3 regions of the Desemzia sp. FAM 23990 genome follow, and region 1 is predicted to be linked to each of the others. Evidence: riboswitches for the same ligand, from Rfam matches in the RefSeq annotation. Region 1 holds a riboswitch; each other region holds the start of a gene.
What was found. A riboswitch is a leader RNA that binds a small molecule or an ion and turns the genes downstream of it on or off. The one in region 1 is predicted to bind thiamine pyrophosphate.
Positions count from the first base shown of each region.

Region 2: it holds a riboswitch for thiamine pyrophosphate, as region 1 does, so the genes downstream of both, thiM (hydroxyethylthiazole kinase) here and ACEN4I_RS06675 (YkoF family thiamine/hydroxymethylpyrimidine-binding protein) in region 1, are expected to answer to the same signal.
Region 3: it holds a riboswitch for thiamine pyrophosphate, as region 1 does, so the genes downstream of both, thiT (energy-coupled thiamine transporter ThiT) here and ACEN4I_RS06675 (YkoF family thiamine/hydroxymethylpyrimidine-binding protein) in region 1, are expected to answer to the same signal.

Region 1 covers NZ_JBGQQW010000013.1:3,398-9,856, forward strand. The annotation lists gene ACEN4I_RS06655 (YeiH family protein) at 1-131, opposite strand, end outside; gene ACEN4I_RS06660 (LysR substrate-binding domain-containing protein) at 243-1,127, shown strand; gene ACEN4I_RS06665 (SPFH domain-containing protein) at 1,714-2,493, shown strand; TPP riboswitch at 2,906-3,009, shown strand; gene ACEN4I_RS06670 (hypothetical protein) at 2,976-3,170, opposite strand; gene ACEN4I_RS06675 (YkoF family thiamine/hydroxymethylpyrimidine-binding protein) at 3,148-3,684, shown strand; gene ACEN4I_RS06680 (ECF transporter S component) at 3,681-4,268, shown strand; gene ACEN4I_RS06685 (ABC transporter ATP-binding protein) at 4,252-5,757, shown strand; gene ACEN4I_RS06690 (energy-coupling factor transporter transmembrane component T family protein) at 5,741-6,459, shown strand, end outside.
Region 2 covers NZ_JBGQQW010000012.1:65,938-72,396, reverse strand. The annotation lists tRNA gene ACEN4I_RS06625 (tRNA-Thr) at 2-74, shown strand; gene ACEN4I_RS06620 (YtxH domain-containing protein) at 481-1,035, shown strand; gene ACEN4I_RS06615 (NADP-dependent oxidoreductase) at 1,087-1,998, opposite strand; TPP riboswitch at 2,173-2,271, shown strand; TPP riboswitch at 2,339-2,436, shown strand; gene thiM (hydroxyethylthiazole kinase) at 2,557-3,300, shown strand; gene thiD (bifunctional hydroxymethylpyrimidine kinase/phosphomethylpyrimidine kinase) at 3,297-4,109, shown strand; gene thiE (thiamine phosphate synthase) at 4,102-4,728, shown strand; gene ACEN4I_RS06595 (GNAT family N-acetyltransferase) at 4,834-5,112, shown strand; tRNA gene ACEN4I_RS06590 (tRNA-Glu) at 5,324-5,395, shown strand; tRNA gene ACEN4I_RS06585 (tRNA-Thr) at 5,426-5,498, shown strand; gene ACEN4I_RS06580 (DUF4385 domain-containing protein) at 5,739-6,185, shown strand.
Region 3 covers NZ_JBGQQW010000004.1:36,272-42,730, forward strand. The annotation lists gene dapA (4-hydroxy-tetrahydrodipicolinate synthase) at 1-652, shown strand, start outside; gene ACEN4I_RS02305 (ribonuclease J) at 696-2,375, shown strand; gene ACEN4I_RS02310 (HD domain-containing protein) at 2,742-3,407, shown strand; gene ACEN4I_RS02315 (GNAT family N-acetyltransferase) at 3,518-3,991, shown strand; TPP riboswitch at 4,073-4,175, shown strand; gene thiT (energy-coupled thiamine transporter ThiT) at 4,252-4,818, shown strand; gene ACEN4I_RS02325 (hypothetical protein) at 4,986-6,155, shown strand; gene cls (cardiolipin synthase) at 6,253-6,459, shown strand, end outside.

The sequences.
Region 1 (6,459 bases):
AAAAAAATTGCGATCAGTGCTGCTCCTAGATTTGGCAGAAGGGCAGATAAATACTGGCTGATTAATGATATCAAAACACTGATTAGTAGCCCGGGCAAGATAGGATAGCTTTTTTTGAATTTTGCGAGCATGTTAAACCTCCTCCAAATATTTATGGTATTATGATATACCGAAGATTGTATAAAACAAAATAATCATTTATTATATAATTATAAGAAATTGTTATTGAGGAGTGGCATTAGATGTTAGATTACCGGTACCAAACGTTCCTTACTTTAACAGAAGAAATGAATTACACGACCACAGCCAAAAGATTGCACATTACCCAGCCGGCTGTCACCCAGCATATTCAGTCTTTGCAACAGGAGTTAGGGGTTGAACTGATTCATTATGAAAAGAGAAAATTATCGTTAACCGCTAAAGGAAAACAGCTGCAAAAGGATCTTTATTTGCTCCAAAGAGAGATCGCTAAGGTCCAAGAACAATTAACTTCTACTGTAGAGCACAATACCCTTGTATTTGGAGCCTCCTTGACGATTGGGGAATACATGATGCCTGGACTCATTGAGTCGTATTTGAACCAGTATCCAGCGCATGATATCTCGATGGTAACAGATAATACCCAACATTTGATCGAATTGATGGAACATGGAAAAATTGATTTTGCGTTCGTAGAAGGAGAATTCAATCAGTCTGTATTTGAATTCCAGAAAATCGTTGAAGAACCGTTTATCGCTGTCTGTTCAGAAAAAAGTTCTTTATGGAAACAAGAACAAAGCATTAACGACTTATTTTCTACACCTCTTCTAGTCCGTGAAGAAGGATCAGGATCACGGCTGATTTTCGAAACAGCGATAAAAAGTAAGGGGATCCACTTAGACAGCTTTTCGAAAGTTATGATGATCGGGAGCATTGGCGCAACTAAAAAATTAGTCGAAAAAAATTTAGGGATCAGTTTTATTTATCAGAGGGCTGTTGAAGAGGAACTCAACAAAGGAATATTGAAAAAGATACCTTTAAGTGATTTTAATGTAATTCATCCGTTTTATTTGATTTATCTAAAAAGAATCCAAGTGAGAGGGATGGAGACGATGAAGAACTTTTTAAAAGTCGCGGAATCAAACTAGACAGGCCTAATGTACAAGGCATGTTAAGTTTAACCGCTTTTTTGATTCTAAGCAGCAGAGTTGAAAAAATTCAGGTCTCAACAACTCTATGATCAAAGAGCATGAAATTAATCCAATAGGAATTGGGAGTGATGTAGATGTCAAAGGCTATATACATTATTCCTTTAATTCTGATTTAGGAAGCAAACACTTGTGAAAGAACTAGATTTGTATAAAAATGGCTTTCCAGAATCGCGGTAATTAAATTAATTGCTATAATTAAGCTTAGATATCTAAAGAATCCACCGTTTTTCTTCATTTCTTTGGTATAATGATTAAGATGATTTTTTATGAGAAGAGTAAGGTAAATAGAGTCAACTCGTAAAAGAAAAAGTATGCCGAAAAGAATACATAGGCTTACAGCAGAAAAGCCTGTGTATTTCTTTTTGTGTATTGCAGTAAATAGTTACACGGGGTGGTTTGTTGTAAGAGAGTAAGGAAAAGTATTTGTTATTAAGAAAATTATTTAGTTAAAAAAAGAAAAGAGGACATAGAATTGAACGAAAAAATATACGATAAGAACAGCATCAAAAAAATCAAAGGGTTAATGATTGGTCTTTTAGTCATTATCTTATTGGTAGGTGGATTTTTAGTGTTTTTTGAAAAAATCGAAAATGGTTATGTAGGGGTTCGTTATTCAATGAACGGCGGAGTGAGAGATCAAACGCTAAGCCAAGGGGTTAAATTTGTCGGATTGGATAAAGTAACTCAGTATCCTATTCGCTTACAGACGGTTAAAGCAGAGAAGTTGAATTTGGCTACGGAAGATGGAAAAGCTACCCATGTATCGATTACATATGCTTATAAAGTAGATTCAAAAAAAGTTTCTGATGTGTTTAAAGAATTTGGGAGCATCAGCGTAGAAGATATTGAAGCAAACTGGTTGAAGGCACAATTGCTGAAATCATCGCGTAGTGTCGTTGCTAGATATAGCTTGTTGGATGTAACGGGATCAAAATCAACAGAAGTTCAGCAATCGATTTTAGAAGATTTCACTAAAGCAGTTGAACCTAAAGGATTCTTGGTAGAAGACGTTGCTTTTGGAGTTCCAGATGTTGATGCGGAAACGCAAAAATCCATTGATGAGATCATCAAAGCGGGTCAAGAAAAAGAAAAAGCTCTCTTGGAAGCCGATACAGCCAAAACAAAAGCAGACAGTTTAGCTTACCAAAAAGTAAAAGCAGCAGAAGCAGAGGCGGAAGCCAATAAAAAATTATCTGAATCCATTTCTGAAGAATTGATCAAGTTAAAAGAAGTAGAAGCACGTTTAGAACATGGTTGGGTTGAAGTACAAACGGGTCAGGCAATTGTTGATACTAACGAGTAGGTGATAAAAATGATTTTCTTCTTAGGTAAACTTATTTTTGCAGCGATAGTGGTCATTTTAATAGGAAACTTATTGTCTTTGCTGTTTAAAAAAGATCCTAAACAGGAAGATGATGATTTGAATTTTTAAGGACTTGTTGCAAAAAGGGAAAAGGGATTCTTGTGGTTCACAACACAAGCTCTCTTTTTTTCCTTTCTTTTTTCTGCCACAGCTTTTATTACTTTATATTTCTTATCTTTATTCATCGTTAGTATTATCCTTTTCATGATTTTATTTTATCATTTTGGGACATTTTATGCTTCGACCTACTTAGGACATTATCACGTTCGAACGATAAATTCTAAAATAATAAAAATGTTTAGCTTGCCATCGATTTTCTTTTCAAGTATACTGAATTAACAAAATTAAATAGTTATTTAATCCGGAGAGCCTTTTAAAGGAGGCTGAGAGTGCTAGAAGCAGATTCGTGAACCTGATCAACTTTATTGTTGCGTAGGAAGATTATAATTTTTACTATACTCTTTTTCTGGATTATTAACTGGAAAAGGAGTTTTTATTTTGTCAAAAAAAGAATATGTCTCATACGGCAGTTGCGCAGTAGGTGTTCCTGGTTCAAAAGAAGGAATTGCCGGAATTAGATTCAACTTAGCCCCGATGTCTGATAACTTTGTCGACATTATCCTCTCTTCACTTGAAAATGTAGACACTTCTATGGTGTGGAGTGAAACTGATCCCACTTCAACGGTTTACCGTGGTAGAGAATCGGCTGTATTTGACGGCGTTCGAGCGGTATTTTCTCAAGCATATCATGATGATGTACATATGAGTCTTCATATGACTATCTCGAAAGGTTGCCCGGGAGATCACGATGCAGACTACACACTTGATTATGATGATAGACGTATCAATGACCGCAACAGCCGCAAAAGATCCTTCCCAGTTGTTGGTAAATTTTCGCTGTATCCAATGGGCACTGATAACTATATGTCACTTATTGAAGAAGTGGTTAACAATGGGATTGACCGAGGTGTTTATGCTGGAAGTGGCCATTACACGACTTACTTAAAAGGTGAAGTACATGATGTCTTTGATTATTTAGAATATGTCGCAGAAAGAACAGGCAAAGATGTTAGCCATTATATTATAGAAGCCTCTTTACTCTGTAACTTACCTGAGGGGGAATCATTATGAATAAAGAGCCATTGAAATTAAGAGACTTTATTTTTATGGGATTAATCTCTGTCGCATTTGGAATTGTTTATTTAATTGCATTGTATTTAGGAGCTGCTCTAACAACTGCTCTCACTCCAGCAGGTATTGGTATTTTAGGATATGAACCTTTTTACGGGATATGGTTTATGGCACCTGTTGTTGCTCTTTACGTTCTTAGACGGCCAAGCGTGGGTATTATTACTGAAATATTTGCTGCTGTTATAGAAGTTGTTTTGGGAAATGTTTTTGGTCCCATTGTTATAGTCAGTGCCTTTATTCAAGGTTTAGGTGTTGAATTGCCTTATATGTTTACGAAATACCGTCGCTATAATATGAGAAATTCAATGGTAGGTGCCGTTTTGGCTACCATTTTCAGTTTTATCTGGACTGCATTCAGAAACGATTATGCTTCACTTGAAATTTCTATCGTTATCGCTATCTTTGTTATTCGTTTAGTAAGTTCACTTATTTTTACTGGGTTTATTGCGCATAAAATTTGTATTGCTTTGGACAATACGGGGCTATTGAAATCTTATGGTGTCAGTCATGAAAAAGGGAAATAATCATGGACTTGTTGTTGAGCAATTAGAATTCAATCTAGAAGATAGCGTACACTTTTTGGATATAAGTTTTTCAATCAATCCTGGAGAAATTGTGCTTCTAGCGGGTGCAAGCGGATCAGGAAAAAGTACACTAGCAGGTGTTCTAACAGGATATTATCCTGAAAGTGGCGGCACATTAAAATCCGGCACAATTTCTGTTTCTGGACAAGACCTATTATCTATGGACAATCAGGAATCTATGAGGTATATATCTGCATCATTTCAGAATGCCCGACTAGCATTTGCTATGGAAAATCTCTATCAAGAATTAATTTTTTGCTTAGAGAACAAAGGTTTTGATCCTTCATTAATGGATGAAATGGTTAAAGAACACGCAAAGAAAACAGGTGTTACCGAATTGCTTGAACGTTCTTTTGATGTCATGTCTGGCGGAGAATTACAGCGAGCAAACTTTTCATGTTTGGAAATCATTGATCCACTCGTCTATATATTAGATGAACCATTTTCTAACTTGGATGATCAAAAAGCAAATGAACTTCAAGAAACAATTTTAGAACTAAAAAAACAAAATAAAATCATTCTAGTCATCGATCACCGTCTTGATAGGTGGAAATTTGTTGACCGAATGATGGTATTAAGTCGAGTGGGGCAACTTCTAGAGACAAACATCTCACTTGATCCACTTTCTACTAACAATCATCTCCTTCTTGAACAAGAAGGGTTATTGTCAGAACTAGAAAAACCTCTGCAACAAGCAGAAGTATCAAATAACTTGGAGCCGATTTTTCAAATCGAAAATATGACGATTGAACTAGGAGAATATAAAACAAAATGGCTGAAAAAAACGTGGCATCCTGACCGTATTTTATTAAAAAACGGCAACATGCACATTTATCCTGGAGAATTGATTGCGTTAGAAGGAAAAAGTGGGTCCGGTAAATCAACTATTTTTCAGACGATTCTGGGGGAATATCCTTTTGACGGGACTATGCATATGAAAGATTTAAAGTTTAATTCTAAGAATAGGAAAGAGTGGCTTTCTCACATTGGACTTGTTTTTCAAGATCCTTCTCTTCAATTTTTAACAACTTCATGTTTTGATGAATTGAATATTGGCGTGCAAGCTGTTTATCCTGAAAAGACTGAAGAAGAAACTAAAAAATTAATCACTAACCTCTTGAAACGCCATAACTTAGAAAATCATGCTTCTACTTCACCATGGCTTTTAAGTCAGGGTCAACAACGCCGATTGGCAGTGCTTTGTATGTTAATTAAAGGGCAGAGACTGCTACTCGTTGATGAACCAACCTATGGTCAAGATAAACAAAATGCACTTGAAATAATGAATAATTTAAATGAACTTAGGCAAGATGGAACGTCCATCATCTTCACCAGTCACGATCATGACTTAGTAAAGCACTATGCTGACCGTGGTTATCTATTAGAAAATCAAGAGTTAATTGAGGTGACCTATGATCGATCGCATTAACCCATTTATAAAACTAGTCACTGTTTTAGTCACCAGTTTACTCTTAATGTTCTCACCAGACTGGCGCCTCAATACGTTTATAAGTGTGATTGTTCTCTTACTTCTATTTACGAGTAAAAGAGTTCAATTAAGACAAGCATTAAAAATCATTCTTCCAGCTCTTTTCTTATCATTTGCTTTCTTCATTACAGGATGGCAGTTTAGTCATACTGGCGGTACTGACATTAGTCTATCCGCGCAGTCAACACGTTTTGTTGTGGAAGATGCTACATTTTTAAATGGGCTACGATTAGGGACACGTATCTTTTCTTTCGCAGTACTTGGTTTATTAACAGCATTGACTATCTATCCAAATGAGTTAATTGCTAGTATGGTTCAGCAAGGAAAGTTATCGAACAGTCTATCTTATGGTGTTTTGGCATCTGTTTATCTAATCCCTTCAATGAGGGAAAATTATTCACAAGCAAAACTAGCTTATCAAGTTAGACAAATTAAATTGAGGAAATTTGATTATAGACCCATGATTGGACTCCTCATTCGGTCTATACGTTGGTCTGATGCATTAGCAATGGCAATGCATGCAAAAGGTTTTTCTGAAGAACGGACCCATTACATTCAAACTAAAGTGAAGTGGTATGATGTTGTTTTTCTCATTACGCTTCCACTCATGACGTTAATCGGGTTGGTATACCTCAGACTCCT
Region 2 (6,459 bases), on a different contig from region 1:
TGCCGCTTTAGCTCAGTCGGTAGAGCGCTTCCATGGTAAGGAAGAGGTCGCCGGTTCGAATCCGGCAAGTGGCTTATATATAACAGCTGAAGCTGCAGTTTGATGTAGTTGGAATTCATTTTCTAATTACTAATCAAACTGCAGCTTTTTTAGGTTCATAAATAGTTATTTGATGTGATAATGACCTTGATGTGAAAGATGAAGTTACTGAAGACGGTAGAATTCATGATGATTACCACATTGAGCATTTATGAAAGCACTTACTTTAAATGGGAAAGTGTTACGACTTTATTAAGGTGTTTTAGGAGATGATTGGTCTGCATTTAGTTTTAGAAATATACTTTTTAAAACTGTCTAGAAAGTGATCTCGTATATTTTGAGTGCGTTTTACTTTAGAGAATTCTATATTTGTTATATGATAATCATGTAAACACTTATAGGAATACAGGAAAAACAAGAAGTGAGAGGAGCACGAATAGTATGAAATTAACAAAATTGATGGACATGGGAACCGATTATGCTCAAGATGCATACGATACAGCGAAAGACTATTTACCTTCCACACACCATATGCACCATATGGCTAAACCAAGTATGAAGACCAAAGCCAAACTTGCTAAAGGGGTTACTAAGGCGATGCCTGCCAAGGTAAAACATATGGAAGTGGCTAAAATGATTGCTCTGCCTTTAGCAGGTGCACTAGTTGCCTTGTTATTTGCGCCTAAGTCTGGGAAAGAATTACGTTCGGATATTAAGGATAAATTTACCGACGTTAAAGATACTGGAATGGAAAAAGGGCAAGAATGGAAAGAAGTAGGAGTAGAAAAAGCACAGGAATGGAAAGAGGTCGGCGAAGAGAAAGCTCAGGACTTAAAAGAAAAATATTCTGACGAAATGGAAGCTCCGCATGGAAACGTTCATGGGACATCAGCAGAACCTAATGAAGATCAAACGATTCCTGCAGATAAGTTGGATGAAACTCTCAACGATTTAGATTATGATTCTGAAAAAGATCTATTAGATGAGAACCAATAAAAATAAACAAAAAGATGGAGTCAAGAAAAATTCTTGACTCCATCTTTTTGTTTATTTTACTTTAATCACGATTTTTCCTCTTGTATGACCTGTTTCACTTTGTTCATGTGCTTTACGTACCCCTTCTTCTGTAAAAGGGTAAGTTTGACTGACTATGGCTTTGATTTTTCCACTGGTAAGTAAATCAGCTAAGGTTTGCAGGCGTTCGCTTGTGGGGGTCATACTGAAAATAATTCCTATCATCCCTAATTTTTTTAATGTAGTTTCATCCGGTTCTTGTACTAAGGAAACTAAGCGCCCGCCTTTTTTTAGAACAGTGAAACTTTTTTCTTGAGTTTTGCCTCCTAAAGGGTCTAGTACGAGATCGACATCACTGACTGCTTTTTCAAAATCCTCTTTGTTGTAATCAATGAAATAGTCCACGCCTAGAGAAGTAAGGAATGCTTTGTTTTTCTCACTGGCTGTCGAAATAACGTAAGCTTTGTAATGTTTAGCAATTTGTATAGCCAATGAGCCTACTCCGCCAGCCCCTGCGTGAATCAAGACTTTTTCATTATCCCTTAATTGTCCTTTATCTATTAAAGCTTCCCAAGCGGTTTGTCCAGCTAATGGAATTGCAGCTGCTTCCACAAAAGAGAGTTTATCAGGGATTTTAATCGTTACTTCGGCGCGAGATCGGGCATATTCAGCGTAAGTTTTGGATGCATTAGCAAATACACGATCACCTGGCTTTACATTCGTGACATTTGTACCAATTTCACTTACGATACCAGCGACATCACCACCAAGCACCATAGGAAGTTTGCCGCCCATTTTACCGGAACGTCTTTTGCAATCAACGGGGTTAATGGAGAAAGCATGAACTTCAATTAATACCTGATCATCTTTGATAGAAGGCTTCTCCATTTCCATCTCTCTTAATTGATCAGCTGACCCAAATTCTTTAATCGCGATAGTTTTCATAAAAAGGTACTCCTCTCTCTGATTGGTTCTCTAGTTATGATTACTTTAACACTGCTATCTTAAGACCACAAATAATGAGGCTTTTATACTTTAAAAGAGAACGATAAGCGGTGTATTAAAGACAGTAAAGTGATTGATTAAATTTATTATCTATAGTAAACTTATAAGTAATTAAATGTTTTGCAGGGGGACATAATCGTGTTGAGAAGGTTAAAACCTGACCCTTTGAACCTGTTAGTTAACACTAACGTAGGGAGCACAATCGTACATATGTATTCTAACGACTATATTCGTACTGAGCTCTCCAATTTTATTTGGGGAGCTTTTTCTTTTGTAAAACGCTTAATTGCGGGGGGACACAGTCGTGTTGAGAAGGTAAAACCTGACCCTTTGAACCTGTTAGTTCATACTGACGTAGGGAGCAAATAGTGAGTTTCTTATACACTTTTTTGGCTTCTGCATATTTGTAGAGCCTTTTTTTGTGCTCACGTTCTATAAAGGAGGATTGAGATCAGCCTATTTGAATAAGCTAGAGAAACCAAGGAAAGGGTGTAATAAATGTTATCAAGAGTCAAACAAACAGCTCCTTTAGTCCATTGTATCACTAATTATGTGGTGGCAAATTTTATGGCTAATGGATTACTTGCTATCGGAGCTTCTCCTATTATGGCGGATGAAGTGAATGAGGTTGCTGATGTCGTGACAGCTGCTCAAGGAGTATTGATCAATATCGGTACCGTAAATGACCGCACTATCCAAACGATGTTGGTAGCTGGAAAAAAAGCAAATGAGTTAGGAGTTCCTGTTGTACTGGATCCTGTAGGAATCGGTATTTCAAGCTATCGAAAACAAGTGGTGCAACAACTTTTAAAAAGAATGCAGGTTGATTTGATCCGCTGCAATGCAGGAGAACTAGCCGCAATTGCAGGTAAAGAATGGCATCAAAAAGGAGTGGACAGCGGCATAGGGGCGATGCCTGTTTCCAAAGTAGCGCGAGAAATTGCCTTGAAGTATCGCTGTCAAGTCATCGTCACAGGAGAAACCGATTATTTAACGGATGGTCAAGAAGAGCGATACGTGTCTGGAGGCAACGAAATTGCTACACGTATTACAGGTATGGGGTGTTTATTAAGCGCTGTTTGTACAGCTTCGCTTGCGAGTGGAAAAGAAGCCTCATTCAATCAATTAGCTACCACTCTACAAGCGTATAAACAAGCTGCTGAACAGAGTGGAAATGAAGTGGGGACATTCGCTGTACAATTTATGAATGCTCTGCAAAAGATAGCGGAGGCAGGACAATGATTGCATTAACGATTGCAGGATCAGATTCAGGCGGGGGAGCTGGGATTCAAGCAGATCTAAAAACATTTCAAGAGTTAGGGGTATTTGGGACCACAGCCATTACAGCATTAACAGATCAAAATACACTGGGTGTACATGATATTTATGAAGTACCGCCATATTTTGTGCAACAACAGATCCAAACTGTACTAGATGATTTTTCAGTAAAAGCTATCAAAACGGGGATGTTGTTTTCAGTTGAAATAATTGATGGGGTAGCTGAAATCCTAAAAAAACAAAATATACCGCTTATCGTTGATCCGGTGATGATTGCAAAAGGCGGAGCAAAGCTATTGCAAGAATCAGCAGCAAAAACTTTAATAGAAAAGCTGTTTCCCTATACCACCATTTGCACCCCAAACATCCCAGAAGCAGAAGTGCTGACAGGTATTCGTATTAAAAATACGAAAGATATAGAAAAAGCAGCACAACAACTGTTGCGAATGGGTATTCAATGTGTTGTCATCAAAGGTGGACATTTAGAAGAAGAACAGGCAATTGATAGAGTATACACTTGCGAGCAGTCTTTTCAATTGACCACCAATCGTGTGAAAACAAAAGATACACATGGGACAGGCTGTACATTTTCTGCTGCTTTAACAGCCAATATAGCGAAAGGACTATCCATGCAAGAAGCGATCGTTGAAGCGAAAAAATTTATTCAACTAGCTGTTTCTACACCGCTTTATATTGGTCACGGTCATGGGCCGACGAACCACTTTGCTTACAAATGCAACCAAGGAATATGTGAGGTAGAAGTAAATGGATAGAAGTATTTTAACTATTTATTTTGTCATGGGTACAGTGAATTGCAAAAAAGACCCATTGAAAACACTCGAAGAAGCTTTGCAGGCAGGGATAACCTGTTTTCAGTTACGCGAGAAAGGAAAAGGAGCGTTGACTGGTTCAGCCTATGTAGATTTTGCCAAAGCATGTCAAAGATTGTGTGCAATGTACCAAGTACCTTTTATTGTCAATGACGATGTTGAGCTTGCTATACAATTAAATGCTGATGGTATACACGTGGGACAAGATGATTTAGCCTTGACAGCCTTTCGGAAGAGAGTAAAAGGAAACCTTGTAGGTGTTTCAGTCCATAATGTTGAAGAAATGGAACAGGCTATAGTTAATGGAGCAGATTACGTTGGAATTGGCCCAATCTATCCAACACAGTCTAAAAAAGATGCTGCCTCCCCAGTAGGATTGAACTGCATACGTACGATACGAAAACAGTTTGGTACTTTTCCAATAGTAGGTATTGGTGGTATCACGGAAGAAAATGCAGCTGGAATTCGTGCTTCGGGAGCAGATGGGGTGTCCGTCATATCTGCTATCTGTGGCAGTGAAGACCTAAAACAGACAGTAGAAAAGTTGCAAAAAAGCAGCTGATGCAAAAATATTTTTCTTGTGCAGTAGGATTAAAAGGATGAACAAACTGGAAGCAGTAAATAAGAAATGCTAAAATGACATTGATTGAAGAAAGGGGGAAGAACAATGGAGTTTGAAAAAGGGGATAATCGCTTTTATAAAAATGACGAAAGTGGAAAAATGATTGCAGAAATTACCTATATACCTTCCGGTGAAGATAAAGTACTGGTTGATCATACATTTGTTGACCCAAGTTTAAGAGGGCAAGGCGTTGCTGAACAATTAGTAGATCGTACAGTCCAAGAAATGGAAACAGAAGGTAAAAAAATGGTTGCTGTGTGTCCGTATGTAGTAAGTTTATTTGAACGGAAATCTGATAAATATCAAGATATTATAGCGAAATAAAGATGAGCTAGGCTCTAAAATCGATCTTTTTAGTAATAGTCTAAAACGAGATCGATTTTAGAGTTTTTGTGTTAAACATTCAAAAAACAAAGCAGTAATGAATAACTATTAAAAAAAAATTAAAAAAGATGCAAAAAAGGCTTTATTCTCTTTACATTATAGAAAATATTTTATATAATTCATTTTGTGCTTATCACTCAAATGCTTATCAGGCCCGTTGGTCAAGCGGTTAAGACACTGCCCTTTCACGGCGGTAACACGGGTTCGAATCCCGTACGGGTCATCCTAACCAAGTTTAATAATTATACCGTTCGCCGGCTTAGCTCAGTTGGTAGAGCATCGCACTCGTAACGCGGAGGTCACAGGTTCAAATCCTGCAGCCGGCATAACACGAAAAAAGACAGGTCTATCAAAAGTTTTAAACTTTTGATAGACCTGTCTTTTTTTTATTTGATTCTGATTAAATAATCTAAATCCAGTTCAAATGAATAGAAGATACTTGCGTTTTATTGTCTCCGTTTCTAAACGAATAGACAAGTTAATTGATTAGAATGAACAAGTAGAGTAATGTTTGCTATGATGAAACCTTTAATCAGAGGCAGTAAAAAATTCAAGAGGTGATGAAAATGGTTTTCGACTACGATCTTGACTTCGATCATATAAACTTTCGCGAGCAGCCAGAATTGTATAGAGTGGGAAGAGGAGAGCAAGGTGTGCTGCTGGTAGAGCCTTACAAGAGCGAGATACTTCCGCAGTGGCGGTTTAAGACTCCCAAACTCGCTAAAGAATCGTCTGAAAAAATTTACCAGATGTACTTAGATTATAAAAAAGCTGAGGATTTTGTTGGAATGGACATGGCCAGAAAATTTCTTCAGATGGGATATACACGATCAAGGCGTTACGCAAATTATAAAGGTGGAAGGAAATACAATGAAGATGGCGAAATAAAAGAAAGAACGATTGACGAAGAAAAAGCAGAGTCAGCTGCAATATTTGAGGAGAAATGGAAAACCGTCAGAGAAGATGCGGATTATCTCCAGATGAAGAAAAAACATCAGAAAAAATATGGCTGAAAACGCAGGAATCATTCAGAAAAATAGAGAAAGAGTAGAATTTTTTAGCTTATATAAGTAAAAGGTTCAGCAAATAATTGTTTTCAGGGCCTTTTCTGTAGAATAAAAATACATTTTATGTATTAAATGTTCGATGCACACCTCTACCTAAAAAAAATTCTGTCCGTTCATTCTCTCCTAAATTTCGTTATACATTATATTTTCTTCTAAAAAACAAGCAACTGTTTGATGCAAAAGAAAGATTGGTTCCTTACTAATGAAAGCGATAACTATT
Region 3 (6,459 bases), on a different contig from region 1:
TCCCATTATTGCAGGGACTGGTTCAAACAATACTGCTGAAACGATTTCTTTTACGCAAGAAGTGGAAAAAATCAACGGTATCGATGCAGCATTGGTTGTTACTCCATATTATAACAAGCCGAATCAAGCTGGATTATTCGCTCACTTTGAAGCTGTAGCCAAAAGTACCGCATTACCAATCATGATCTACAATGTTCCAGGCAGAACCAGTGTGTCGATAGATCCAGAAACGACTATTCGTTTATCTGGCATTGATAATGTGATAGGGATCAAAGAATGTGCAGGGTTGGATGCGATGAGCCAAATCATCTCACATACGTCTGAAGACTTTTTGGTTTACACCGGTGAAGATAATTTATCCCTTCCAGCTAAAGCCATTGGAGCCAATGGGGTGGTTTCGGTAGCCAGTCAAGTATTTGGTAAAGAAATGTCCGAGATGTACGACGCTTTAGAAGACGGGCAATTGAAACGAGCGGCTGAACTATCTGCTGAGCTGTTACCAAAAATGGACAGTTTGTTTTCTGTTCCTTCTCCGGCACCCACAAAATGTGTGTTGAATCACAATGGGGTAGCTGTTGGAGGATTGAGATTGCCTTTAGTAGAATGTACGCCTGAAGAAAAAGAAAGTATCTTAGCAATTTGTTATCCATAAAAGTATCAACAATGTAATGAAAGAAAACCAAAGAGGTGAAGTAATGAGTAAAGTTAAAATCATTCCACTTGGTGGCGTGCGTGAAAATGGTAAAAATATGTACGTTGTGGAAGTAGATGAAGAAATTTTTGTTCTGGATTGCGGATTGATGTATCCAGAAACAGAATTATTTGGAATCGATGTTGTCATTCCAAATTTTGATTATTTAGAAGCAAATAAAGATCGTGTTACTGCAGTGTTCTTAACACATGGACATGAAGATTCTATAGGAGCTTTACCGTATTTTCTGCAAAAATTCAATGTGCCGGTATTTGGTACTGAATTAACAATGGCGTTAGCTAAAATGAGTGTCGAAGAAAAAGGACAAGTGGCTCATTTTGATGATTACCATGTAGTCGATGAGCATACCGAAATTGAATTTGGCAACGCAGTAGTGAGTTTCTTTAGAACCACTCACTCTATCCCTGATTCTGTCGGAATCGTTGTTAAAACGGATGAAGGCAGCATTGTCTATACAGGAAACTTTAAGTTTGATCAGAGTGCTAAACCGATGTATAAAACAGATTTAAACCGCATCAGCGATATCGGCAGAAGCAATGTATTGGCACTGTTAAGTGATTCTAGTGAAGCTGAAAGTCCTGTTGAAAATGTGAGTGAATTGAAAGTTGCTGAAGAAGTATTGGATACTTTCCAAAATACAAATGGACGAATCATTGTGGCCGCTGTGGCCAGCAATATTCTAAGAATCCAACAAGTATTGGACGCAGCACATCGTTCCAATCGTAAAATCTTTATTACCGGAAAACATTTGGAAGAGATTGTCGACAAAGCATTAAAATTAGACAAATTGCAATTGCCAAGCGATGAATTGATCGTTTCTGTAAAAGAGATTGAAAAATACGAAGACCAAGAAATCGTTGTACTTGAAACAGGGAGCACCGGCGAACCGATCCAAACCTTACAACGTATGGCAAAAGGCAAGCATCCGCAAGTGAATATCAAAGAAGGCGATCTAGTTTATATCGTGACTAGCCCTTCAAATGAAATGGAAGTTACAGTAGCCACTACTGAAAATATGGTTTACCGTGCTGGTGGAGAAGTGAAACAAATCACCGATAATCTGAAAGCTTCTGGACATGCTACACCGAACGATCTGAAGTTGATGATTAACTTGATCCAACCGAAGTACTTCATCCCTGTAACGGGAGAGTACCGTATGTTAGCAGCTCATGCTGACTTGGCTCATGAAGTAGGGATCTCATATAAAAATATCATTATTCCTGGCAAAGGAGATATCATGGAATATTCTCATAACCGCTTGACAATGTCTGGTCAAGTAGAATCTGGGAATACTATGGTAGACGGTATTGGAATCGGGGATATTGGAAATATTGTCTTGCGTGACCGTAAGCTATTGTCTCAAGATGGGATTCTGATCGCTGTGGTGACAATTAATCGTAAAACAAAAGAAATTACGTCTGGTCCACAAGTCATGACTCGTGGTTTTGTATACGTCAAAGAAAATACGCAATTGATTGAACAAAGCAGCGAAATGGTCCAAAAAGTCGTTGAAGAGAACTTACAGCAAAATGAATTTGAATGGGGAGCTTTGAAGCAAGACATCAGAGACTCATTAAGCAAATTCTTGTTCGATAAGACACGCAGAAGACCGGTTATCTTACCGATCATTATGGAAGTCAGCAATTCAAAACGCAGAAGATAAATTAAGGCATAGGCTAGGACATTTGTCCTAGCCTTATTTAAAACCCTTAATGGGTCGTTCAAAAAGTGGTTCTACAATATTTGACGTTGGTAAGTAAAAAAATTAATTCTAAACTTTTTAGAAGCTCATTCCTAGAAATTTATGGAGGACTATGGGGTTGCTTGTAGCCATGGAAAAGGAAGCAATGGGAATTACTTAGCGTTAGGCTTTAGCCGTTACGCTAAGTTTGAAGCTTGCAAGTCTTGAGATGTGGTTTTCAGCTCAAGGCGGTCCCATGGCGGTCCATAAGCAACCCCATAGGCTGGAGGAAATTTCTCTACCAACGCTAGAAGATGAAGAACCCAAAAAGTTTAGAGAGGACAAAATATGAAAACAGACCTTCAAAAAGAGATTTTAAAGCAGACAGAACAGTTTGTCTTTCAGTTATTGAAGAAAGACGCTTCCGGACATGATTGGTGGCATATTCATCGTGTACGTAATCTAGCCTTGCAAATGGCAGCTGAAGAACCCGGGGAAGTAGATGCTTTTATTTGTGAGATGGCTGCATTGCTGCATGATGTCCCAGATGAAAAATTAAATGAGACACCTGAAGCAGGAGAAAAAAAATTAACCGATTGGTTGAATCAGCTATCTTTAACCCACGCCGAAAAAGAGTCTCTTTTATTTATTGTGCTGAACTTGTCCTATAAAGGTGGAACCAATAAAATAGAGATGACTTCTATAGAGGGAAAACTCGTGCAAGATGCAGATCGGTTAGATGCCATTGGAGCAATCGGTATTGCCAGAACAATGGCTTATTCGGGTTCCCGTGGTCGGTTGATTCATGATCCTTCTAAAATGCCGAGAGAAGGGGTATCTTACGAAGAGTATCGATCTGGAGAAGATACAGCGATCATGCATTTTTATGAAAAATTATTAAAGTTGAAAGACACGATGAATACTCAAACAGGAAGATCTTTTGCTGAAAACAGACACCAGTTTATGGAACAGTTTTTGCAAGAATTTTATTTGGAGTGGGATGGGTTGAAGTAATCAGAGTATTGCAAATCAGAGAAATTAAGAACGTTTCAAGAGACATTTATTAGTCCTGTCTGTTATTCTTATACTGAAAAAGAATAATGAAAAAGGCAAGGTGAAGGGCTATGGAAAAGATAATTCTAAGAGAAGCGGTTATAGAAGATGCTCCAAAATTAGAAAATTATGCCATTGATTCAAATTCTTATATTGTTAAGCCAATGGATGCTTTAACCGAGAGTATGCATGAAACTGAAAAACACCCGATTTTGATTTTAAAGGGGCAGGAATTGATTGGTTTTTTTATCCTTCAACTTGGAGTAGGGGTGTCCACTTTTACAGACAATCCAAAAGCAATTCTATTTAGAGCACATTCGATTGATTTGAATTATCAAGGAGAAGGATATGCTAAAAAGTCTTTAGAACTGCTGCCCGACTATGTGCGCTATCATTATCCCATGATCAACGAAATTGTGTTGTCTGTCTCTATAGACAATATCAGCAGTCAAATGCTGTATATTCAATCAGGTTTTTCAAATACTCAACAACGGATCAACATAGGGGACAGTATAGAATTTGTATTAGCTAAAAAGTTAGACTAATCAAATCGTTTCAACCCGGAGAGCAGTATTGACAAGGGTTGAAATATTCGGTATAGTGAATAGGTAAAAACTGAATGAACGTCCATCACAAAGGGGTGCTTTTTTAAGCTGAGATTGAATCGATGATTCTGACCCTTCGAACCTGTTCGTTAGCACGAGCGTAGGAATTGTGACAGAGCACAAAAGTATGTAGTCTAATTACTCAAGTGATCTCCTCCTTTGTTGTTTGGCATTGTTCAAATTATAAAGGAGGTTTTTTTATGCGCAACAAAAAGTTTGGTGTGTGGATAGAAGGGACGATTATAGCTGCTTTAGCCATTGTATTATCGCTTATCCCAACAAATATCGGTCCGTCTTTTACAGTTTCATTAGGGATGGTGCCTCTCACGCTTTATGCGTTTAGGAGAGGTTTTGTTCCAGCAGTTTATGCTGGTTTTTTATGGGGGATCTTGCATTTTGTAATTGGTAATGCCTATATTCTAAGTCCTTTACAAGGATTTATTGAATATTTTATTGCCTTTGCCTTTGCAGGTTTCGGAGGATTATTTGCTGCTAAAATCCATTCGCTCAGTCAAACCGATCAGACGGTTAAATTGAATCTGTATATTGTTCTGGGAACATTTTCCGGTACGATGGCACGGTTCTTCTGGCATTTTGTAGCAGGTTATTATTTCTGGGGCAGCTACGCACCAGAAGGGATGAGTGCTTTATTGTATTCTTTCGTGACACAGATTTTGAGTGGAGTAATCACAGCGGTCGTAGTCAGCATCTTACTGATAGCGATCAAAAAAACAGCCCCACAATTATTTTCATCCGCAACACTTTAATACAAGATCAAAGGACGGGATATTACTATCTCGTCTTTTTTTGAAGCTAAAAAGGGTTGTCGGTCAAAATTATGATTGACTTTTTTTTCGACTAGTACATACTAAATAAGTAATGTTATCCTTTTTAGGAGACTGCATCAACCAACCCATAAGGAAGTGAAGCACATATGACAAAAAATAAAAGTGAAAGAAAGAAATCCCAGTGGAGTACCGTGATTCTTGTAATGGGAGGTTCAGCAATTGTCGGTTTAACAATTGGCTTTGTTGCAGGAGTATTTTTGGAAACTGATGCAATTGAATTAAATTTAAGTCTGTTGTTTATTGGGTTCATAGCTTTTTTTATCAGTTATTTGATACATATTTTACTTCATGAAATGGGTCATTTGGTATTTGGGTTGATGACCGGCTATGCTTATGTTTCTTTCCGAATAGGTTCCTTGACATTTGTCAAAGAAGAAGGAAGTATCCAACAAAAACGAATGAACTTACCTGGTACAGGAGGGCAATGTTTGATGTCCCCTCCTGCATATAACGAGGGTGATTTTCCATTTGTGTTATATAATTTAGGCGGAGTTTTAGTGAATGCAGTGCTTTCTATCGCACTATTTGGGCTAATCTTTAACGGTGTATTTTTTTCACCTGTCTTGACGATAATTTGGAGTGCTTTTGCATTGGCAGGTTTGTTTACAGCAGCAACCAATGGAATTCCGATGAAAATGGGAGGCATACCAAATGATGGCTACAATTTGTATTTGTTGTTAAAAAATCAGAAAAATAAATACGCTTTTTACACCCAACTCAAAATAAATGCTTTGATGACACAAGGAAAACGAGTGAAAGATATTCCGCTAACAACTCTTCAATTAGAAGGAGAAAAAGACTATTCCAATCCTTTAAAAGTCGCCATGTATTTATTGGAATATAACTGGTATATAGATCAGTTGAAATTTGAAGAAGCGAGACTATGCTTAACAGCTTTTGATCCGTATATAGAAGAAATGTCAGTGTTATATAAGAATGAATTAACTTGTGAACGCTTGTTTTTAGAGTTGATTCAAGATGCTGACCCGTTCATAGTGAAGAAATTTTATACCAATGAATTACAGAAATACATTAAAATGACGACTTATTTGCCGAATAAGAAACGGTTAATGATGGCTTATGAAGCTTTCCATCAACGAAATTACTCTAAAGCTATAGAATATTATAATGAATTGCAGAAAACCGCAACTATGTACCCTGTAAAAGGCGAATCAGCTATGGAACGGATGCTGGGAGAGTGGATAAAAGAAAAAATGTCCTTTCTTACTATGGCTGATGAGAAAAAAAGAGTATGATAGCTAAGGTGATGACACGACAAGTCGATATCTATGTGTTCAATGAGTAGTGTTTTTATTTGAAGAATAAGAATGTTGGAAAGAGATGTGAGCTTTAATGAACTACGTTTTTTATTTTATTTCATTGTTATTAACGGTCAATACTGTATTTGCAGCTGTTACAGTGTTTCGAGAAAAGAGAGATATTGCAGCTACTTGGGCGTGGTTGCTGGTATTAAACTTTTTGCCGGGTATAGGATTTATCATTTATTTTTTTATTGGCAAAAAGATCTCCAGAGAAAAGATTTTTGATATACAAGCTCAA